3 regions of the Neobacillus sp. 204 genome follow, and region 1 is predicted to be linked to each of the others. Evidence: riboswitches for the same ligand, from Rfam matches in the RefSeq annotation. Region 1 holds a riboswitch; each other region holds the start of a gene.
The links. Region 1 has a riboswitch for lysine ahead of dapA (4-hydroxy-tetrahydrodipicolinate synthase). Riboswitches for the same ligand answer to the same signal wherever they lie in the genome.
Positions count from the first base shown of each region.

Region 1 (5,716 bases):
ATGTAAAAGCTGCAGTAGAAGGTAGTTCGTTCTATAAGCTTCCAAAAGTTTTACAATGGCTAACAGGAAATATTGGTTTTCACCATGTTCACCATTTAAGCCCAAGAGTTCCTAACTATAAATTAGAAGAGGCGCACAAAAATACGCCGCCACTTCAAAACGTACCAACCATTACACTGGCTACCAGCTTACGGTCCATCCGATTCCGTTTGTGGGATGAGGAACGAAAGAATTTCGTGAGTTTTAGAGAAGTCAAAGCTTTAGCAAAGAAAAAGTTTTCCGTCCAACAAGTGAAACCGGAAATCTAACAACAAATGAAATCACGATAACAGGCTTGCTCCCCTTCATGAAGGGGAGCTGCTATTTACAAAGGCTATTGTCGCAAAGATTGTTGTTTTTCATAAAAGTTTAACAACCCGTATAAACTATATGCTTCGTTGCATCTTTTCGTAAAAACCTTTGCGAAAATTGCCTAGAAACTTAGTAAATGACCCTAATAAAGTTCCAAAAGCAACAAAGTTTACGAAAAGAGCATTTACATAACAGGTGCCAGAGAAGGAGAGAACAGATATGATTCGAATTGTTATTGCTGAGGATCAGGAACTGCTGCTTGGAGCAATGGGTTCTCTCTTGAATTTGGAAGAGGATATGGAAGTGGTTGGTCAGGCGAGTAATGGGGAAGAAGCCCTTGCATTAGTGCACCGATTACAGCCGGATGTTTGTATCATGGATATTGAGATGCCTGAAATGAGCGGCCTTGAAGCAGCAGAAGCCTTAAGGACATTTGGATGTAAGGTGATGATCCTAACAACCTTTGCTCGAGGGGGATATTATCAGCGAGCCTTACAGGCGGATGTAAAAGGGTATTTATTAAAGGATAGCCCGAGTGAAGAATTAGCAAGTTCCATTCGCAGTATTGTGGATGGAGATAGAATCTTCTGCCCGGAGCTTATCGATGAAGACCCCAGTGAGCACGAACATGGAATAGAAGAATTCCAAAGGCGCCTCCAGCCACAAACAAAAATTACCACAGTCAGAAACTACCTCACCACCATAATCGATAAAATGAAAATGCCAACAGGCTAAAAATAGTAAAAAAATACGGTGTCAGGCACCATGTGAAAAATTCACATGGTGCCTGACACCGTTTATATTTCAATAATAATAGGCAGAATCATGGGTTTTCTTTTTGTTTGGGCGAATAGGTATTGTCCGACGGATTTTTTGATGTTTTGTTTGATGACATTCCATTGTTTGATGTTTTCACTTTGCAAGTCATTAATGGTTTTCTTAGCAAGGCGGTTAATCTCTTTTAGAAGTTCATCCGAATTTCTTGCATACACGAAACCACGTGTAATGGTGTCAGGTCCAGAGATAATCCTTCGGTCCGATTTATTAATCGTTATAACAATAACAAGCATTCCATCCTCGGAAAGTTGTTTCCGGTCTCGTAACACAATGTCCCCGACATCACCAACACCCATCCCGTCCACATAAGTATCTCCTGCTGGAATCGACCGAGTCTGACGGGCAACAGAGTTTTCTATATCGACAACATCACCATTTTTAATGATAAAGGTGTTTCCTTTCTCTACACCCACCGACTCGGCTAATAACCGGTGATGATGCAGCATTCGATACTCCCCATGAATAGGAATAAAATAGGTCGGTTTCATCAACGTCAACATGAGCTTTAAGTCTTCTTGATAGCCATGGCCGGAAACATGCATACCCGTTGAACTTCCAGAGCCATAGATCACATTAGCACCTAGTTGATATAAGTTGTCGATGATTCGTGAAACATCCTTTTCATTGCCTGGTATTGGTGAGGCCGCTAAGATAACCGTGTCTCCGGGATAAACGGAGACATCGCGAAAGTTTCCGCTCGCTAAACGAGCAAGGGCAGCCATTGGCTCTCCTTGACTTCCAGTACAAAGGACGACCACCTTTTCTGGAGAAAGTCTATCAACTTCGCGTGGTTCGATGATCATCCCATCTGGAATGGTTAAATAACCACGCTCTATCGCAACTGAGACCACATTTACCATACTCCGGCCAAGGAGTGCGATCTTACGCTTTGCCTTTATTGCAGCAGCAACCACCTGTTGAACACGATTCACATTAGAAGCAAAGGTGGAGATAAAGATTTTCCCGTCAGCTTTCATAAAGGCCTCATCCAAATTGCCACCAATCATTTGCTCGGATGGTGTTAACCCCTTACGCTCTGCGTTGGTACTTTCTGATATTAAGACTAAGACACCTTGCTGACCAATATCGGCCATCTTATGAATATCTGAATGCTGATTATTCACAGGTGTTAAATCAAATTTGAAGTCTCCGGTATGAACCACATTCCCCTCCGGAGTATGAAACACAATGCCGAGACAGTCCGGGATACTGTGACTTACTCTGAAAAAGGAAATAGTCGTTTCTCCAAACTCAAGCTTGGAATTAGTGTCAATCGTCAAGAGCTTCGTGTTACCCTTCAACCGGTGCTCGTCTATTTTTAATTCGATGAGACCCAGTGTAAAACGGGTTGCGTAGATCGGGATGTTCAATTTTCTTAAAATATAAGGGATCCCGCCGATATGATCTTCATGCCCGTGTGTCACAATTAAAGCGCGAATCTTCTCCTGGTTTTCTTCTAGATAGGTAATATCTGGGATAATTAAATCAATTCCTAATAAACTTTCATCAGGAAACTTACCGCCGCAGTCAATGATAAAAAGATCGTCTGCGTATTGAACCACATACATGTTCTTACCGATTTCATTGATGCCGCCTAAAGCGAATATGGATAATTGCTGTTCAGTTGTTTGCAAGTGATAATCCTCCCTATTCCAAGTAAATAAGAATAGTATGCCCTTTAGGACGGACTTTATTGAAAAAGAAGAGTGAAAACTTTTAGCTATATAGACAACAAAAGGCTGCCAACACCCATGCTTATGGTAGTTGGCAGCCTTTGATTAATTAGTAATCACTTTAAATCAACGTTTCGATTTTGGCTGCAGGTAGAACAACTTGCAATGCTTTTTCTTCTTCATGACTTAAAGGGAGCAATGGCAATCGAAGTCCGCCAACTTGTACCCCGCTCATGTTCAAAGCTGATTTGACTGGTGCTGGATTAGGGGCAGCAAATAATGCCTTCATAAGCGGAAGAAGGCGGCGATGGGAAGTAGCTGCTTCTTGGACCCGGCCGTTTTTAAAGTGATTGATCATTTCTTGCATTTCATTCCCAATGACATGGGAAGCAACGGATACAACCCCGGCTCCGCCAATGGCTAAAACCGGCAATGTTAAGCCGTCATCACCACTATAAAGAGTAAAATCACTTGGGGCTTGGCTAATTATAGACGCCATGGCATCCAGGTTGCCGCTTGCTTCTTTTACGGCGACAATATTCTTGATTTGTGACAGGCGAACAATGGTCTCTGCCGCCAGATTGACCACACTTCGTCCAGGGACATTATAAAGCATAATCGGTAATGATGTGGCTTCAGCAATCGCTTTGAAGTGTTGATACATACCTTCTTGGGATGGTTTGTTATAATAAGGAGCAACAAGCATAATCCCATCCACACCTGCTTCCTCAGCCTGCTTTGTTAAACTGATCGAAGCTCGCGTGTTATTTGAGCCAGTGCCAGCAATGACTGGAACTCTTCCTTTAGCGGCACCAACAACAAATTTAAATAGTGCGATTTTTTCATCTGTCGTTAAGGTTGGCGATTCTCCTGTTGTACCAGCAACGACAAGTGCATCCGTCCCATTATCAATTAAATAATCTACTAGTCTTCTTGTTGCGTTAAAATCTACCTCACCATTTTGATCGAATGGCGTAACCATAGCGGTTAAAACTTGGCCAAATTTCATCTTTTCTCACCCTTTTAATAAATTTTTTTAAAAATTTAGAGGTGGGTAAGGCCATTCAAAATTCAACGCAAAAAAGCAACAACGAGGGTTCGCTGTTGCAGTAGAAACATAAAAAAATAAGTTCCCGTGCGTAAGATAGCCCTCCATATAGTTTCCTATATGACAGTTCTGTATTTATTCAATAGCAGAACCAGCTTCATGATAAATGAGAATCATTGAAGCTTCGGCAAATTCCCCTTTTCACAATCATCACTGGATCTCATTATCCTCTTATTGTGTACTAATGGTCTTTGCGCCTCTATCCTCACTTCAAAGTATTGAAGTAAGAAAATATATAATTGATTGTAAATATATCAGAATATTTCTTTTGTTTCAAGGGAAAATGGACCTATATTTGAAATCACCGTCAAATTTCTGCCGTTTCTAAAAGCTGTTTTTCTTTCTCTACCTCTAATGCAGAAACAATATAAGCAAACCCGTTCATAACAAAGTAAATAACATCAGATTGAACCCGTTCCTTTTCACCTAAATAAGTATTTATGATCACACTAAAGGAAAAGAATACGACAAAGGATAATGCAATTTTATTAAAAAGTATCATAGCCACCGGCTCCTTTAATTAGGATTCATATGTTAATCATATTTGCTTGAAACTGGTTTTATGTCTGCCGTCGGAAGGCTGGCTATAGAAATCAATGAGTGCCCGGTGTTGGTTCATTTACCATTGTCCTGCTTGGAAGTTCTTTCTTCCCGTGCAGGAAGTAATAAAGAACAATCGTTGCTAAAGCAACAACACCTAAGATCACATAAAGAGTACTATAGCCTGTTAGTGGAATAATGAATCCAAGGATGTATGGACCGAATCCAAGCCCAGCATCAAGAAAAATAAAGAAGGTTGATGTTGCTAATCCCATCCGATGGGGAGGGGTTACTCTTACGGCGACTGCCTGAGTACTTGATTGCATGTTACCGAAACCAAGGCCGATCAGAACACCGGATGCTAATAAAGTGATGCTGACACTTGCTGAACTAAGTAGAAACAAACCGGCAGCTAAGGCAATAAAGCTAGGATACATAACATAGTTGGCCCCTTTCAGGTCCATTAAGCGGCCGGTAACGGGGCGAGATAACAATACGGCGATGGAATAGACTAAGAAAAAGAAACTTGCTGTACTAACTAGGTCGATTTCTATCGCATAAAAATTAATAAAAGAAAGAACGCTAGAATAACAAAAGGCTACTACTAAAGTAATAACCGCGATTGGAAGTGCTTTTGGCTCAATATAATTTGAAAGCTTAAATCCTTTTGTTTCAGTTGGTTTGGCGGAGACTTCCAATTGTGGCACATTCACGAAGAACGCTGTGATCAAACTAATTACCCCTAATACAAGCGAGAAAATAAAGATCATTTGGAAGTCTGTATGCTGGGTCATGTATAGTCCAATGAAAGGGCCAATTGCTGTAGCCAGTGTGGCACTCATGCTGAAATAGCCAATTCCTTCGGCTTTCCGCGTAGCAGGGATAATCTGGGCCACAATTGTTCCCGTTGCTGTGCCAACCATTCCTGCTGCAATCCCATGAAGTAACCGGGTAATAAGCAAGAAGGTAATCCCGAAATTCACAAAATATAAAAGAAGCGTCAAAATAAAAAAGATGATACCAATGAATAACGTTTTCTTGCGGCCAATTGATTCAATAAATCTGCCAATTAACAACCGGCCAATTAATGATCCGACAATAAAAATCCCTGTTACAAGCCCTGCTTGACTTGTCGACGCATTAAATTCATCTACGGCATAAACGCCGATGATGACAATTAATAAATAAAAGACTAACGTTATGAAAA
Region 1 is NZ_JBJORY010000010.1:169,381-175,096, reverse strand. It holds gene desA (Delta(5) desaturase DesA) at 1-308, shown strand, start outside; gene ACJ004_RS20875 (response regulator) at 571-1,086, shown strand; gene ACJ004_RS20870 (ribonuclease J) at 1,149-2,756, opposite strand; gene dapA (4-hydroxy-tetrahydrodipicolinate synthase) at 2,983-3,870, opposite strand; lysine riboswitch at 3,999-4,179, opposite strand; gene ACJ004_RS20860 (hypothetical protein) at 4,277-4,471, opposite strand; gene ACJ004_RS20855 (MFS transporter) at 4,563-5,716, opposite strand, start outside.

Region 2 (5,716 bases), on a different contig from region 1:
CCAAAACTAAAACGATCGAAATTTATTTGCCTCCTAAAAAAGAAGCAGGCCGCGTTTTAGCTGGCGATTTGAATGACCAAGTGAAAGAACTTGTTCATCTTCTTCATACCGAAGCAAAAGTAATCTAACGTTTTTATATAAAAATTGCTCTCAGGAGGTATTTGGAATGTCAAGAAAAGTAGTAGTATTAGGAGAAGTTCGCGACGGTTCATTACGAAATGTATCTTTCGAAGCTATTGCAGCAGCAAAAACGGTTGCTGAGGGCGGAGAAGTAGTTGGTGTTTTAGTGGGTGCTTCTGTAAGCGCTCTATCGACTGAGTTAATTCACTACGGTGCTGACAGAGTAGTGTCAGTTGAAGATGAAAAATTAAAACTTTATACATCGGATGGGTACGCTCAGGCGCTTTTAGCGGTACTTGATCAAGAAAAACCAGAAGGATTGGTTTTAGGTCATACTTCACTTGGTAAAGACCTATCGCCAAGAATTGCTGGAAAATTAGCATCAGGTTTAATTTCCGATGCCACAGCTGTTGAGGTAGCTGGCGGAAATGTCGTTTTCACTAGACCAATCTATTCAGGTAAAGCATTTGAAAAGAAAATAGTTACCGATGGCTTAATTTTTGCAACGGTACGACCAAATAATATTGCTCCACTGGAAAAAGATGAAAGCAGAAGCGGTGATGTATCAACTCTTTCAGTAGACATCAAAGAACTTCGCGCCATTATTAAAGAGGTCGTTAGAAAAGCAAGTGAAGGCGTTGATTTAAGTGAAGCAAAGGTGGTTATATCAGGAGGCCGCGGTGTAAAAAGTGCGGATGGCTTCCAACCACTTAAAGAACTTGCAGCCGTCCTTGGTGGAGCAGTAGGTGCTTCCCGTGGTGCGTGTGATGCTGACTATTGCGATTACTCGCTCCAAATCGGCCAGACTGGAAAGGTTGTTACACCAGACCTTTATATTGCCTGTGGAATTTCTGGAGCCATTCAACATTTAGCGGGAATGTCCAACTCAAAGGTAATCGTTGCTATTAACAAAGACCCAGAAGCGAACATCTTCAAGGTAGCCGATTATGGAATCGTGGGCGACTTGTTTGAAGTTGTACCATTACTAACTGAAGAGTTTAAAAAGCTGAAAGTACACTCATAATAAGAAGGGCGAGCGGATGGCCTCCGCTCGTTTTTTTTTAGGATTATACCGAGGATGAATTAGAATTATCGATGAAGCAATTTATTAGCTTGATTTTCCAAACGATGTTATACTTTCGGTAGTAAATCAGTAATTATTAGGAGGGCAATATAAATGGCAATTTCACATTTAACAGATCAAAACTTTTCGACTGAAACAGGTTCAGGCCTTGTTCTTGTAGATTTTTGGGCACCATGGTGCGGACCTTGTAAAATGATTGCTCCAGTTCTTGAAGAACTTGATCTAGAAATGGGCGAAAAAGTAAAAATCACAAAACTTGATGTGGATGATAACCCGCAAACTGCAGCAAACTTCGGTGTTATGAGCATCCCAACGTTATTAGTTATGAAAGACGGCGAAGTCGTAGATAAAGTTGTCGGTTTCCAACCAAAAGATGCATTAGCAAGTGTTTTAGAAAAACACGTGTAAGTATAAAAAACAAACCTTAGCTAGGAATATTCCAGCTGAGGTTTTTCTTTTTTACAAAGACTTCTTTCAATTAGACTAAGTTTCCTTTAAAATTTTATAAGATAAACAAAAATAGACGGGAGGGGAGTGGCCGGAATGAATGAAACAATCAAGCAAAAACTGACGCTGCTGCCAGATCAGCCTGGCTGCTACTTAATGAAAGACCGTCAGGGAACGATTATTTATGTAGGAAAGGCCAAAGTACTAAAGAATCGTGTCCGTTCCTATTTCACGGGGTCTCATGATGGGAAGACGTTAAGACTAGTCAATGAAATTGAGGACTTTGAATATATTGTTACCTCCTCAAATATAGAAGCACTTCTACTGGAACTGAATTTAATTAAAAAATACGATCCCAAATACAATATCATGCTCAAGGATGATAAAACGTATCCGTTTATAAAGCTGACAGCAGAAAGGCATCCGAAACTTATCATCACTAGAAAAGTAAAAAAAGATAAAGGCAAATACTTTGGTCCCTACCCGAATGTGACTGCCGCTAATGAAACCAAAAAGCTTCTTGACCGAATTTATCCGCTCCGCAAATGCTCAACCCTGCCGGATCGAGTCTGTCTATACTACCATTTAGGGCAGTGCCTGGCACCATGTGTGAATGAAATACATGAAGAACAGTACAAACAAATGACGGATGAAATTACTCGTTTTTTAAATGGCGGTTATAAGGAAATTAAGAAAGAACTTAAGGAAAAAATGTCTGCGGCGTCCGAAGAATTAGACTTTGAAAGAGCAAAAGAATATCGTGATAAAATCATTCATATTGAAACTATTATGGAAAAACAAAAAATTACGATGACCGATTTTACCGATCGTGATGTATTTGGCTATGCAGTCGATAAAGGCTGGATGTGTGTCCAAGTCTTTTTTGTCCGCCAAGGAAAATTAATTGAGCGGGACGTTTCCATGTTCCCTGTTTATAATGAGCCAGAGGAGGAAATCTTAACGTTCCTCGGTCAATTTTATTCGAAAGCTAATCACTTTAAGCCAAAGGAAATTCTTATCCAGGATGAAGTCGATTTGAGTTTAGCCGAACAACTCTTAGAAGTAAAAGTGCTCCAGCCGCAACGCGGGCAAAAAAAGGATCTTGTTCAATTGGCTATCAAAAATGCCAAAATTGCCTTGAGTGAAAAGTTTTCATTGATTGAAAAAGATGAAGATCGAACCATAAAGGCGGTCGAGAACCTGGGCGAATTACTGGGAATCTACACACCGCACCGGATCGAAGCCTTTGATAATTCCAACATCCAAGGGACGGACCCTGTATCAGCAATGGTTGTTTTCATTGATGGCAAGGCAAATCATCGTGAATACCGAAAATACAAGATCAAAACCGTTCAGGGACCGGATGATTATGAATCGATGCGGGAAGTAACGAGAAGAAGGTATTCACGTGCCTTAAAAGAGGAACTCCCTCTTCCTGATTTAATTATCATCGATGGTGGTAAAGGGCATGTCGAAGCCGTACGTGACGTTTTGGAAAATGAATTAGGCCTTGATATTCCGCTGTCAGGACTTGTAAAAGATGAAAAACACCGGACTTCACAATTGCTGTACGGCAATCCTTTAGGGATTGTTCCATTAGGGAGAAACAGCCAGGAGTTTTATTTACTGCAAAGGATTCAAGATGAAGTCCATCGCTTTGCGATTACCTTCCATCGCCAGCTTCGAGGTAAAAGTACTTTTCAATCCTTACTTGATGATATTCCGGGAATCGGTGAGAAACGGAAAAAGTTATTGTTAAAACAGTTCGGATCTGTGAAGAAAATGAAAGAAGCAAGTAAAGAGGAAATCATAAATATTGGAATTCCTACGAATGTAGCAGAAGAATTAATCAAAAAACTTCAATCCTAGTGATTGTCAGTAAAAAAAGAACATGCTATAATTAGTGAAAATTTAATTTACTATCACTTTTACGTATTAAAGTGAAGGTAGAGGTGCGAGCTTCAAGAGTAGTGGTTCTGAGAAGGATGAGCTTCTGAGAAGAATCATGAAAGGGGATGTTCGCCGAAGTAAAGAGGGTCTCATTTCTTTCTTTGCTGGTCCCGTATTGAATAAATGCTGGATTGTCAAGACTAATGTCTTGGAGAGCTATCTTACATTGTAGGTGCGAGAATTTTTTTTCGTGTTTTAAGCAATGAGATGCCCTCTCATTGCTTTTTTTATTTGGGGAAAACTAACGTATTCACTTGAAAGAAGGAGAAATCGAACATGGGGATTATTGTACAAAAATTCGGAGGCACGTCCGTTGCTAGTGTAGAAAGAATTTTAAATGTAGCATCATGTGTAAAAGAGGAGATCGATCGAGGCAACAATGTTGTTGTGGTTGTTTCTGCGATGGGTAAATCAACGGATACACTTGTCGGTTTAGCAAAGGAAATTTCTCCGCAGCCTAATAAACGGGAAATGGACATGCTGTTATCAACTGGAGAGCAAGTGACCATTGCGTTATTGTCGATGGCTCTCAACCAGGAAGGACTTGATGCCGTATCCTTTACAGGCTGGCAGGCTGGAATTATGACAGAACCAGTCCACGGAAATGCCCGGATTTCTAATATTAAAACAGCAGCGATTGAAACTCAGCTCGAAGCTGGCAAAGTAGTTATTGTTGCTGGATTCCAGGGAATCACGGTAGATGGTGAAATTACCACACTGGGCCGTGGCGGGTCTGATACAACAGCGGTGGCATTGGCTGCTGCCCTGAAGGCGGATAAATGTGACATTTATACCGATGTAACTGGAGTTTTCACAACAGACCCGAGGTATGTTAAGAGTGCTCGCAAACTATTATCGGTATCATACGATGAAATGCTTGAGTTAGCTAATTTAGGTGCGGGTGTACTTCATCCTCGGGCAGTAGAATTTGCCAAAAACTATCAAGTACGGCTCGAGGTTCGTTCGAGTATGGAGAAAATAGAAGGAACTATCATTGAGGGGGAAGCAGCAATGGAACAAAACTTAGTAGTCCGTGGTGTCGCATTTGAAGACGAAATTACAAAAGTAACAGTATTAGGCTTAGCCAATTCATTAACAAGCCTGTCTACCATCTTTACAACACTTGCTGAAAATCATTTGAATGTGGATATTATTATCCAAAGCACAACAGAGGGTGGCTCTGCAAATTTGTCATTCTCTATTCATACAGATGATCTATTAGAAACTTTAAATGTCCTTGAAGATAATAAATCAGTGCTTAATTATGAGCAGATTGACGCTGAAAACAAATTAGCGAAAGTGTCGATTGTCGGTTCAGGAATGATTTCCAATCCTGGTGTAGCAGCAAGGATGTTTGAGGTACTTGCTGCAAACAACATCCAAATTAAAATGGTCAGCACCTCAGAAATTAAGGTTTCTGCCGTGGTAGAAGAAAAAAATATGTTAAAAGCAGTAGAAGCTTTGCACGAAGCATTCGAACTAGCGAATAAATAGAATAGCGGAAGCGCCTTGTTCAGGGAAAAAAGTAGTTCATTTTTTCCTAGGGGCGACAGGCATAAGACGAGCCGACGTGAAGGTTGCTTTTTAACCTTCATGACGGATTGGCTTATGACCCGAGCCCCTAGGCGCTGGAGCTAGCCAAGAAAAATGGTGTCAGTCACTCACAAGTGCCTGACACCATTTTCGATTAGTTTTTTTCCCATTTCACTGTGAAAAGGACTTTGTTTGATTTTTTTACTGGATGCTCGAAGGTTTCAGCATTGGCTTCTTTTTGAAGTTCAATTTGTTGAGCTAGGAATCCTGCTTCGAGTTGGAAAAAGTGCTCAGCTTTGGACTTGACACGTGAAACAATAAGCGGACTCATCAATTCAAATTGGAACTCTGTTTTATTTTCCTTTATAAGTTCCAGCTGACCCCATGAGGCCTTGGCGAAGAAATCAATAATTTGATCTATATCCAATAATGGATATTTTCGTGCGAGTCGTTTTCCGGCCCAATATAAAATTTCAGGTGTATCTTTTCCTAAAATTTCAGGCAAAAGAATTTCTCTGATTAATTCATAACCGAACATGGATATGGACCTTGGTTCATCAGTAGTTATTGTTTCATTAACAA
Region 2 is NZ_JBJORY010000009.1:101,715-107,430, reverse strand. It holds gene ACJ004_RS19160 (electron transfer flavoprotein subunit beta/FixA family protein) at 1-128, shown strand, start outside; gene ACJ004_RS19155 (electron transfer flavoprotein subunit alpha/FixB family protein) at 167-1,144, shown strand; gene trxA (thioredoxin) at 1,298-1,612, shown strand; gene uvrC (excinuclease ABC subunit UvrC) at 1,748-3,520, shown strand; lysine riboswitch at 3,591-3,768, shown strand; gene ACJ004_RS19140 (aspartate kinase) at 3,878-5,095, shown strand; gene ACJ004_RS19135 (YslB family protein) at 5,289-5,716, opposite strand, start outside.
Region 2: another riboswitch for lysine. It lies ahead of ACJ004_RS19140 (aspartate kinase); the one in region 1 lies ahead of dapA (4-hydroxy-tetrahydrodipicolinate synthase).

Region 3 (5,716 bases), on a different contig from region 1:
TCATGCGCCTTCCCTTTTACTTATAGTCTATTAAAACATCTTCCAAAGGCAAACGTGTGGTATTGAAAGCTGGCGCAGCAGCCTTCCCTACGGAAATCAACACAATTGGGAATAATCGATCTTCAATATTAAACATTTTCACAAATTTTTCTTTGTCAAATCCCCCCATGGGAACGGTATCATATCCTCTATTCTTTGCAATTAACATCAATTGCATCGACACTAAGCCTGCATCAAATGAAGCAATATTTTTTAAAACTTCTTCTGACGCAAATGGGTAAGTTTTATTGGTCCCTTCGATTAATCGATTCATATTAGTCTCATCCATAAAACCAGCATCATAGGCACTTCGATAAACTTTTTCTACGTTTTTATACATTTCCTTGTCACCTAAGACAGCAATCACCGCGGATGCAGTTTCCACCTGCTCTTGATTGTTAGCCACCGTTCTAAGTTCCTTTTTAACCTCTTGGTCCTGAATGACAATAAAACGCCAAGGTTGTAGATTACTAGAGGATGGGGCTTGTGTTGCTTCCTTTAACATATCATTGATTTCTTCTTGAGAAATTTTATATGTTGAATCATATTTTCTAACAGAGCGACGTTCTTTGATCACTTCAGATAAACTTTTCGAAACGGTTGTTTGCATGAGAGAATTCCCCCTAATTAATTTAACTTACTAAAAGTAAGTACAAAAGCATCTTACTATTAGTAAGTACCTTTCGTCAAGAAATTAAACTATGGTATGATAGAACTAGAAAAGTAAAAAAGAGGGATTTTATATGAGTGAACCTAAAAACCAAAATTGTATGACTCAGTCCGCTGAGGAAATTAAGCATATATGTACCAATTTTCATAATGCGATTGAATTTATAGGTAAACGTTGGATGGGTTCTGTTATTTTTTCGCTCCTCGATGGACCGAAGCGCTACCATGAAATTGTTTCCTCGATTCCTGGAATTTCTGATCGACTGTTAACCGAACGGTTGCGAGATTTAGAAAATGAAGGATTGATTGTCAAAAGAGTGATTGCCACATCACCTAAAAAAGTGGAATATGACTTAACCCAAGCGGGTAAGGAGCTTGAAGAGGTGATCCATGTGATGATGAAATGGATAAAAAAGCGAGGGAAATCCTAATTAAACAAAAAGGCTTGCTCTATTTAATAGATGCAAACCTTTTTGTTTACGGACTTGGCCGATGAAACAATCCCATGACTTCAATTGTTTCTGTTATATTAACAAAAGCACATGAATCGACTTCCGTGATTAAGTTTTTAACTTCATTAAGTTCGTATCTAGAAATGACCGTTATTAATACATTCCGCTGGTTATTTGAATATCCGCCAACACCATCCATAACGGTTAAACCTCGATACAAATTTTTCAGTAAATGATGTCTCATCTCTTCGCCTTTATCTGTGATAATCATTAACGTTAATTTAGCATGGTCTGTATAGATTGCATCGACAACTTTACCTGTCACAAAAATGGAAACTAAGGTATAAAGAGCAGAATCCCAATCAAATAAAAATCCGCTGATCAAAATCACAACTGCATTCATGCCTGAAAGTAAAACACCAATTGGGAAATCTCTTTTTCTTGCTACAATCATGCCAATAATATCAAATCCTCCGGTCGATCCAGAACAGCGGAAAACAATTCCAACACCTAAACCGGTTAACGCTCCACCAAAAATAGCTGAGAGAATGGTATCATCTGCAATGGCATAAACGGGAATTAAATAAAGTCCAATTGAGATAATGATCACTGAAAAAATCGAATTTACGATAAATTTTTTCCCTAACATTTTATATCCAATAATTAATAAAGGAAAATTTAGCAGGAAATTTGCTACCCCTGTATTAACCGGTGAGATCATCCCTAATATCATTGAAATTCCGCTTAATCCGCTGCTCAACACTTCATGCGGGATTAAAAAAAGGTTAAAGGCAACCACAATAATTAGAGATCCCAACATCATTCCAACAATCTGCATGGTACAAATCCTCCTAATACAAACAGGCAATTAATTCTATTTAAAAATAATACAGATTCTCTCTCTTAAAGTAAAATAAAAAATTTATTTTAAAAAAATAAATTATCTGTTTATTACGGAATTGATTTTTACATATTGACATTTCTATATGAATCCATATAGTATACTAGTATATTAACTTAATGATACTAAATCCTCATCAAACCGATGAGGTAGAGGTCGCGGTTTTTATTAGTAAAGCGGACGAGATGTGTGAGACATCCCTGACTCCGTTTGAAAGGAAAATCCGCCGAAGTGTGCTTTCATCTCTTCAAAAAGCATGCTGGGGCTGTCTCCTAATAGGAACAGAACTGTCACGATTAGTCCTACCAGCTTATCGTGTTGAGCTATCTTTCGGAAGGTATGATGCGGGGTATTTACAATGCCATCGATTATTCCTCGATGGCATTTTTATATTCCAAACTCCTTCTCGAAAAACAAGAAGAAAAGAGGAGTTAAGATTATGCAAACAGCGAGAGTATTAAAAGAAGCTGAAAACACTAGTGATTTAACTATACAAAGAGATCCATCAGAATTAAAAAGAGGTTTAAAATCTCGTCACCTTACCATGATTTCCCTTGGTGGGACGATTGGAACTGGGCTTTTTCTTGCTAGTGGCGGCGCGATCCATAGCGCAGGACCCGGAGGGGCTATCCTTTCCTATCTAGTTATTGGGATTATGGTTTTCTTTTTGATGCAAGGATTAGCCGAAATGGGTGCCTATATGCCCGTTGCCGGAAGCTTTAGTACGTATGCAACCAAATTTGTCGATCCTTCCCTTGGTTTTGCCTTAGGCTGGAACTATTGGTATAACTGGGCCATAACCATTGCTGCAGAATTAGCTGCGGTAACCATGATCATGAAATTCTGGTTTCCTGATACGCCCTCATTTATTTGGAGCGGCATCTTTTTAGTGATTATGTTTCTCTTAAACTACCTTTCTGTCAAAGGATTTGGAGAAGCAGAATATTGGTTTTCCTTAATTAAAGTGGTAACAGTAATTATTTTTGTTATTACAGGTGCGTTAATGATTTTCGGGATCATGGGTAATGATGCACCCGGCTTCAAAAACTTCACAATTGGTGATGCACCCTTTCACGGCGGCTTTATGTCGATGCTGGGAATCTTTATGGCTGCTGGCTTCTCCTTCCAAGGAACTGAGCTTTTAGGCGTCGCTGCTGGTGAAACAGAAGATCCAAAGAAAGCCATCCCACGTGCAGTTAAGCAGGTGTTCTGGCGTATTTTATTATTTTATATATTAGCTATCTTAGTCATCGGACTTCTTATTCCTTATACAAACGATAATTTAGCAAATGGTGATATTACTGTTAGCCCATTTACTTTGGTTTTACAAAAGGCAGGAATTGCTTTCGCTGCATCAATCATGAATGCTGTTATCTTAACGGCTGTCTTATCGGCAGGGAATTCAGGAATGTACGCCTCCACTCGAATGCTTTGGGATTTGGCCCGTCAAGGTAAAGCCCCAAAGTTCCTTGGTAAATTAAACAAAAAAGGTGTTCCAGTTAATGCTTTAATTGCAACAACCTTAGTGGGAACACTCGCTTTCCTTGCTTCATTCTTTGGAGATGGAACGGTTTATGTCTGGTTATTAAATGCTTCAGGAATGTCTGGCTTTATCGCATGGTTAGGGATTGCTGTCTGTCATTATCGTTTCCGTAAAGCATTTATTGCCCAAGGAAAAGATCTGAACTCACTGCCCTATAAATCAAAATTCTTCCCATTTGGTCCAATTTTCGCCTTTCTAGTTTGCGGAATTGTTGTCCTAGGCCAAAACTATTCTGCCTTCACGGGTGACCAAATAGATTGGAATGGTGTTTTAGTTTCATATATCGGCCTGCCATTATTCCTTATTGTGTGGCTTGGTTATAAATTCACAAAAAAAACAAAGGTTATTCCTTTAGATAAATGTGATTTGAAGAATTAATCTTTTTTAAAATAGCACGCAAAACGCGTGCTATTTTTTTACAGCTTAAACAAAAAACAGACTCATAATCGAGTCTGTTAATTAATGGTGCTATGCTTTTTTCTTCTCAGAAGACCAAACATATAAATCTTCAATACGACAATTCAATTCTTTGGAAATTGTCATCGCAGTATTTAAGTTCATTACTTTCTTTGACAAGTAGTCGTTCAGTTGAGTTTGGGGAATATTTGTATTCCTTTCCAAACTTTCCAAGTCCATGCCGTTTTTAGATAATAAATCCTTGAGGTTACTTTTTTTTGCTTTATAATTTGTCAAAATGACACCTCACTTTTATTAAAGCATAACACATTAAATTTGTTTTTGAAAGGAAGAGCGATTTCCTCTTTCCATCTATGCGCAAATTTCCCATAAGTAAGAAATGAGTTTAGGGATTTTATGATATACTAAATAGGGAATAGGTAAAGGGGTGTTAAATTTGAAAAACTCAAATAATCTATACAAAAACGGACAATCAGTAAACATTATAGAAACGGGTGAAGTCGTCACCATTTTAAAATCACAATATGTCAAAAACATGAAAAGATATTCTTATATCGTTAAGGAACATCCAGAAACCTTCTTTTTCGAAGAAGAATTGAAAAATCTTTAATAAAAAAGGAGAAAGCTGATTTTGCGTATCTAATCAGCCTTCTCCTTTTATTATTTGTCCTTAAAAATCGGCATTTCCTGTTGTTCTTGGGAACGGGATTACGTCTCTAATATTGGTCATTCCAGTGAGGTACATAATTAATCGTTCAAAACCAATACCATAGCCCGAATGCTTCGTACCGCCATATTTTCGTAATTCTAGGTACCACCAGTAATCTTCTTCATTCATACCAAGTTCATTAATTTTACCAGCCAAGATTTCTTCACGCTCTTCACGCTGACTGCCGCCAATCAATTCACCAATTCCAGGTACAAGTAAATCAGTTGCTGCTACTGTTTTGTTGTCTTCATTTAGTCTCATATAGAAGGCTTTGATTTCTTTTGGATAATCTGTAACAAATACAGGGCGTTTAAATACTTTTTCACTTAAATAACGTTCATGCTCTGTTTGCAGGTCAAGTCCCCATTCTACTGGATAGGCAAACGTTTCACCAGAATCCTTTAAAATATTAATCGCTTCCGTATATGTCACACGGCCAAAGTCAGCTGTATAGGCATTATTTAAACGGTCTAATAAACCTTTTTCGATAAAGCTGTTAAAGAAATTCATTTCTTCAGGTGCTTGTTCTAACACATACCCGATGACATATTTGACCATTTCCTCCGCTAAATCCATGATATCTGGCAATTCAGCAAAGGCAATCTCTGGTTCTACCATCCAAAATTCAGCAGCATGTCTTGCTGTGTTGGAGTTTTCTGCTCTAAACGTTGGGCCAAAAGTATAGACATTCCGGAAAGCCAACGCAAATGCCTCAGCCGACAACTGTCCGCTAACGGTTAAATTGGTTTCTTTGTTAAAGAAATCTTTTGTAATATCCGTTTTGCCTTCTTCATTTTTCGGAAGATTGTCCATATCTAAGGTAGTTACCCGGAACATTTCCCCCGCACCTTCTGTATCACTACCGGTGATGATTGGAGAGTGAACATACACAAATCCTTTATCTTGGAAAAACTTATGAAGGGCATAGGAAGCAAGGGATCTCACCCGAAAAACGGCTGAAAACGTATTGGTTCTTGGTCGTAAAT
Region 3 is NZ_JBJORY010000027.1:2,357-8,072, reverse strand. It holds gene ACJ004_RS29025 (nitroreductase family protein) at 17-649, opposite strand; gene ACJ004_RS29020 (winged helix-turn-helix transcriptional regulator) at 783-1,139, shown strand; gene ACJ004_RS29015 (YitT family protein) at 1,186-1,998, opposite strand; lysine riboswitch at 2,204-2,395, shown strand; gene ACJ004_RS29010 (amino acid permease) at 2,501-3,982, shown strand; gene ACJ004_RS29005 (helix-turn-helix domain-containing protein) at 4,073-4,297, opposite strand; gene ACJ004_RS29000 (hypothetical protein) at 4,458-4,631, shown strand; gene asnS (asparagine--tRNA ligase) at 4,692-5,716, opposite strand, start outside.
Region 3: another riboswitch for lysine. It lies ahead of ACJ004_RS29010 (amino acid permease); the one in region 1 lies ahead of dapA (4-hydroxy-tetrahydrodipicolinate synthase).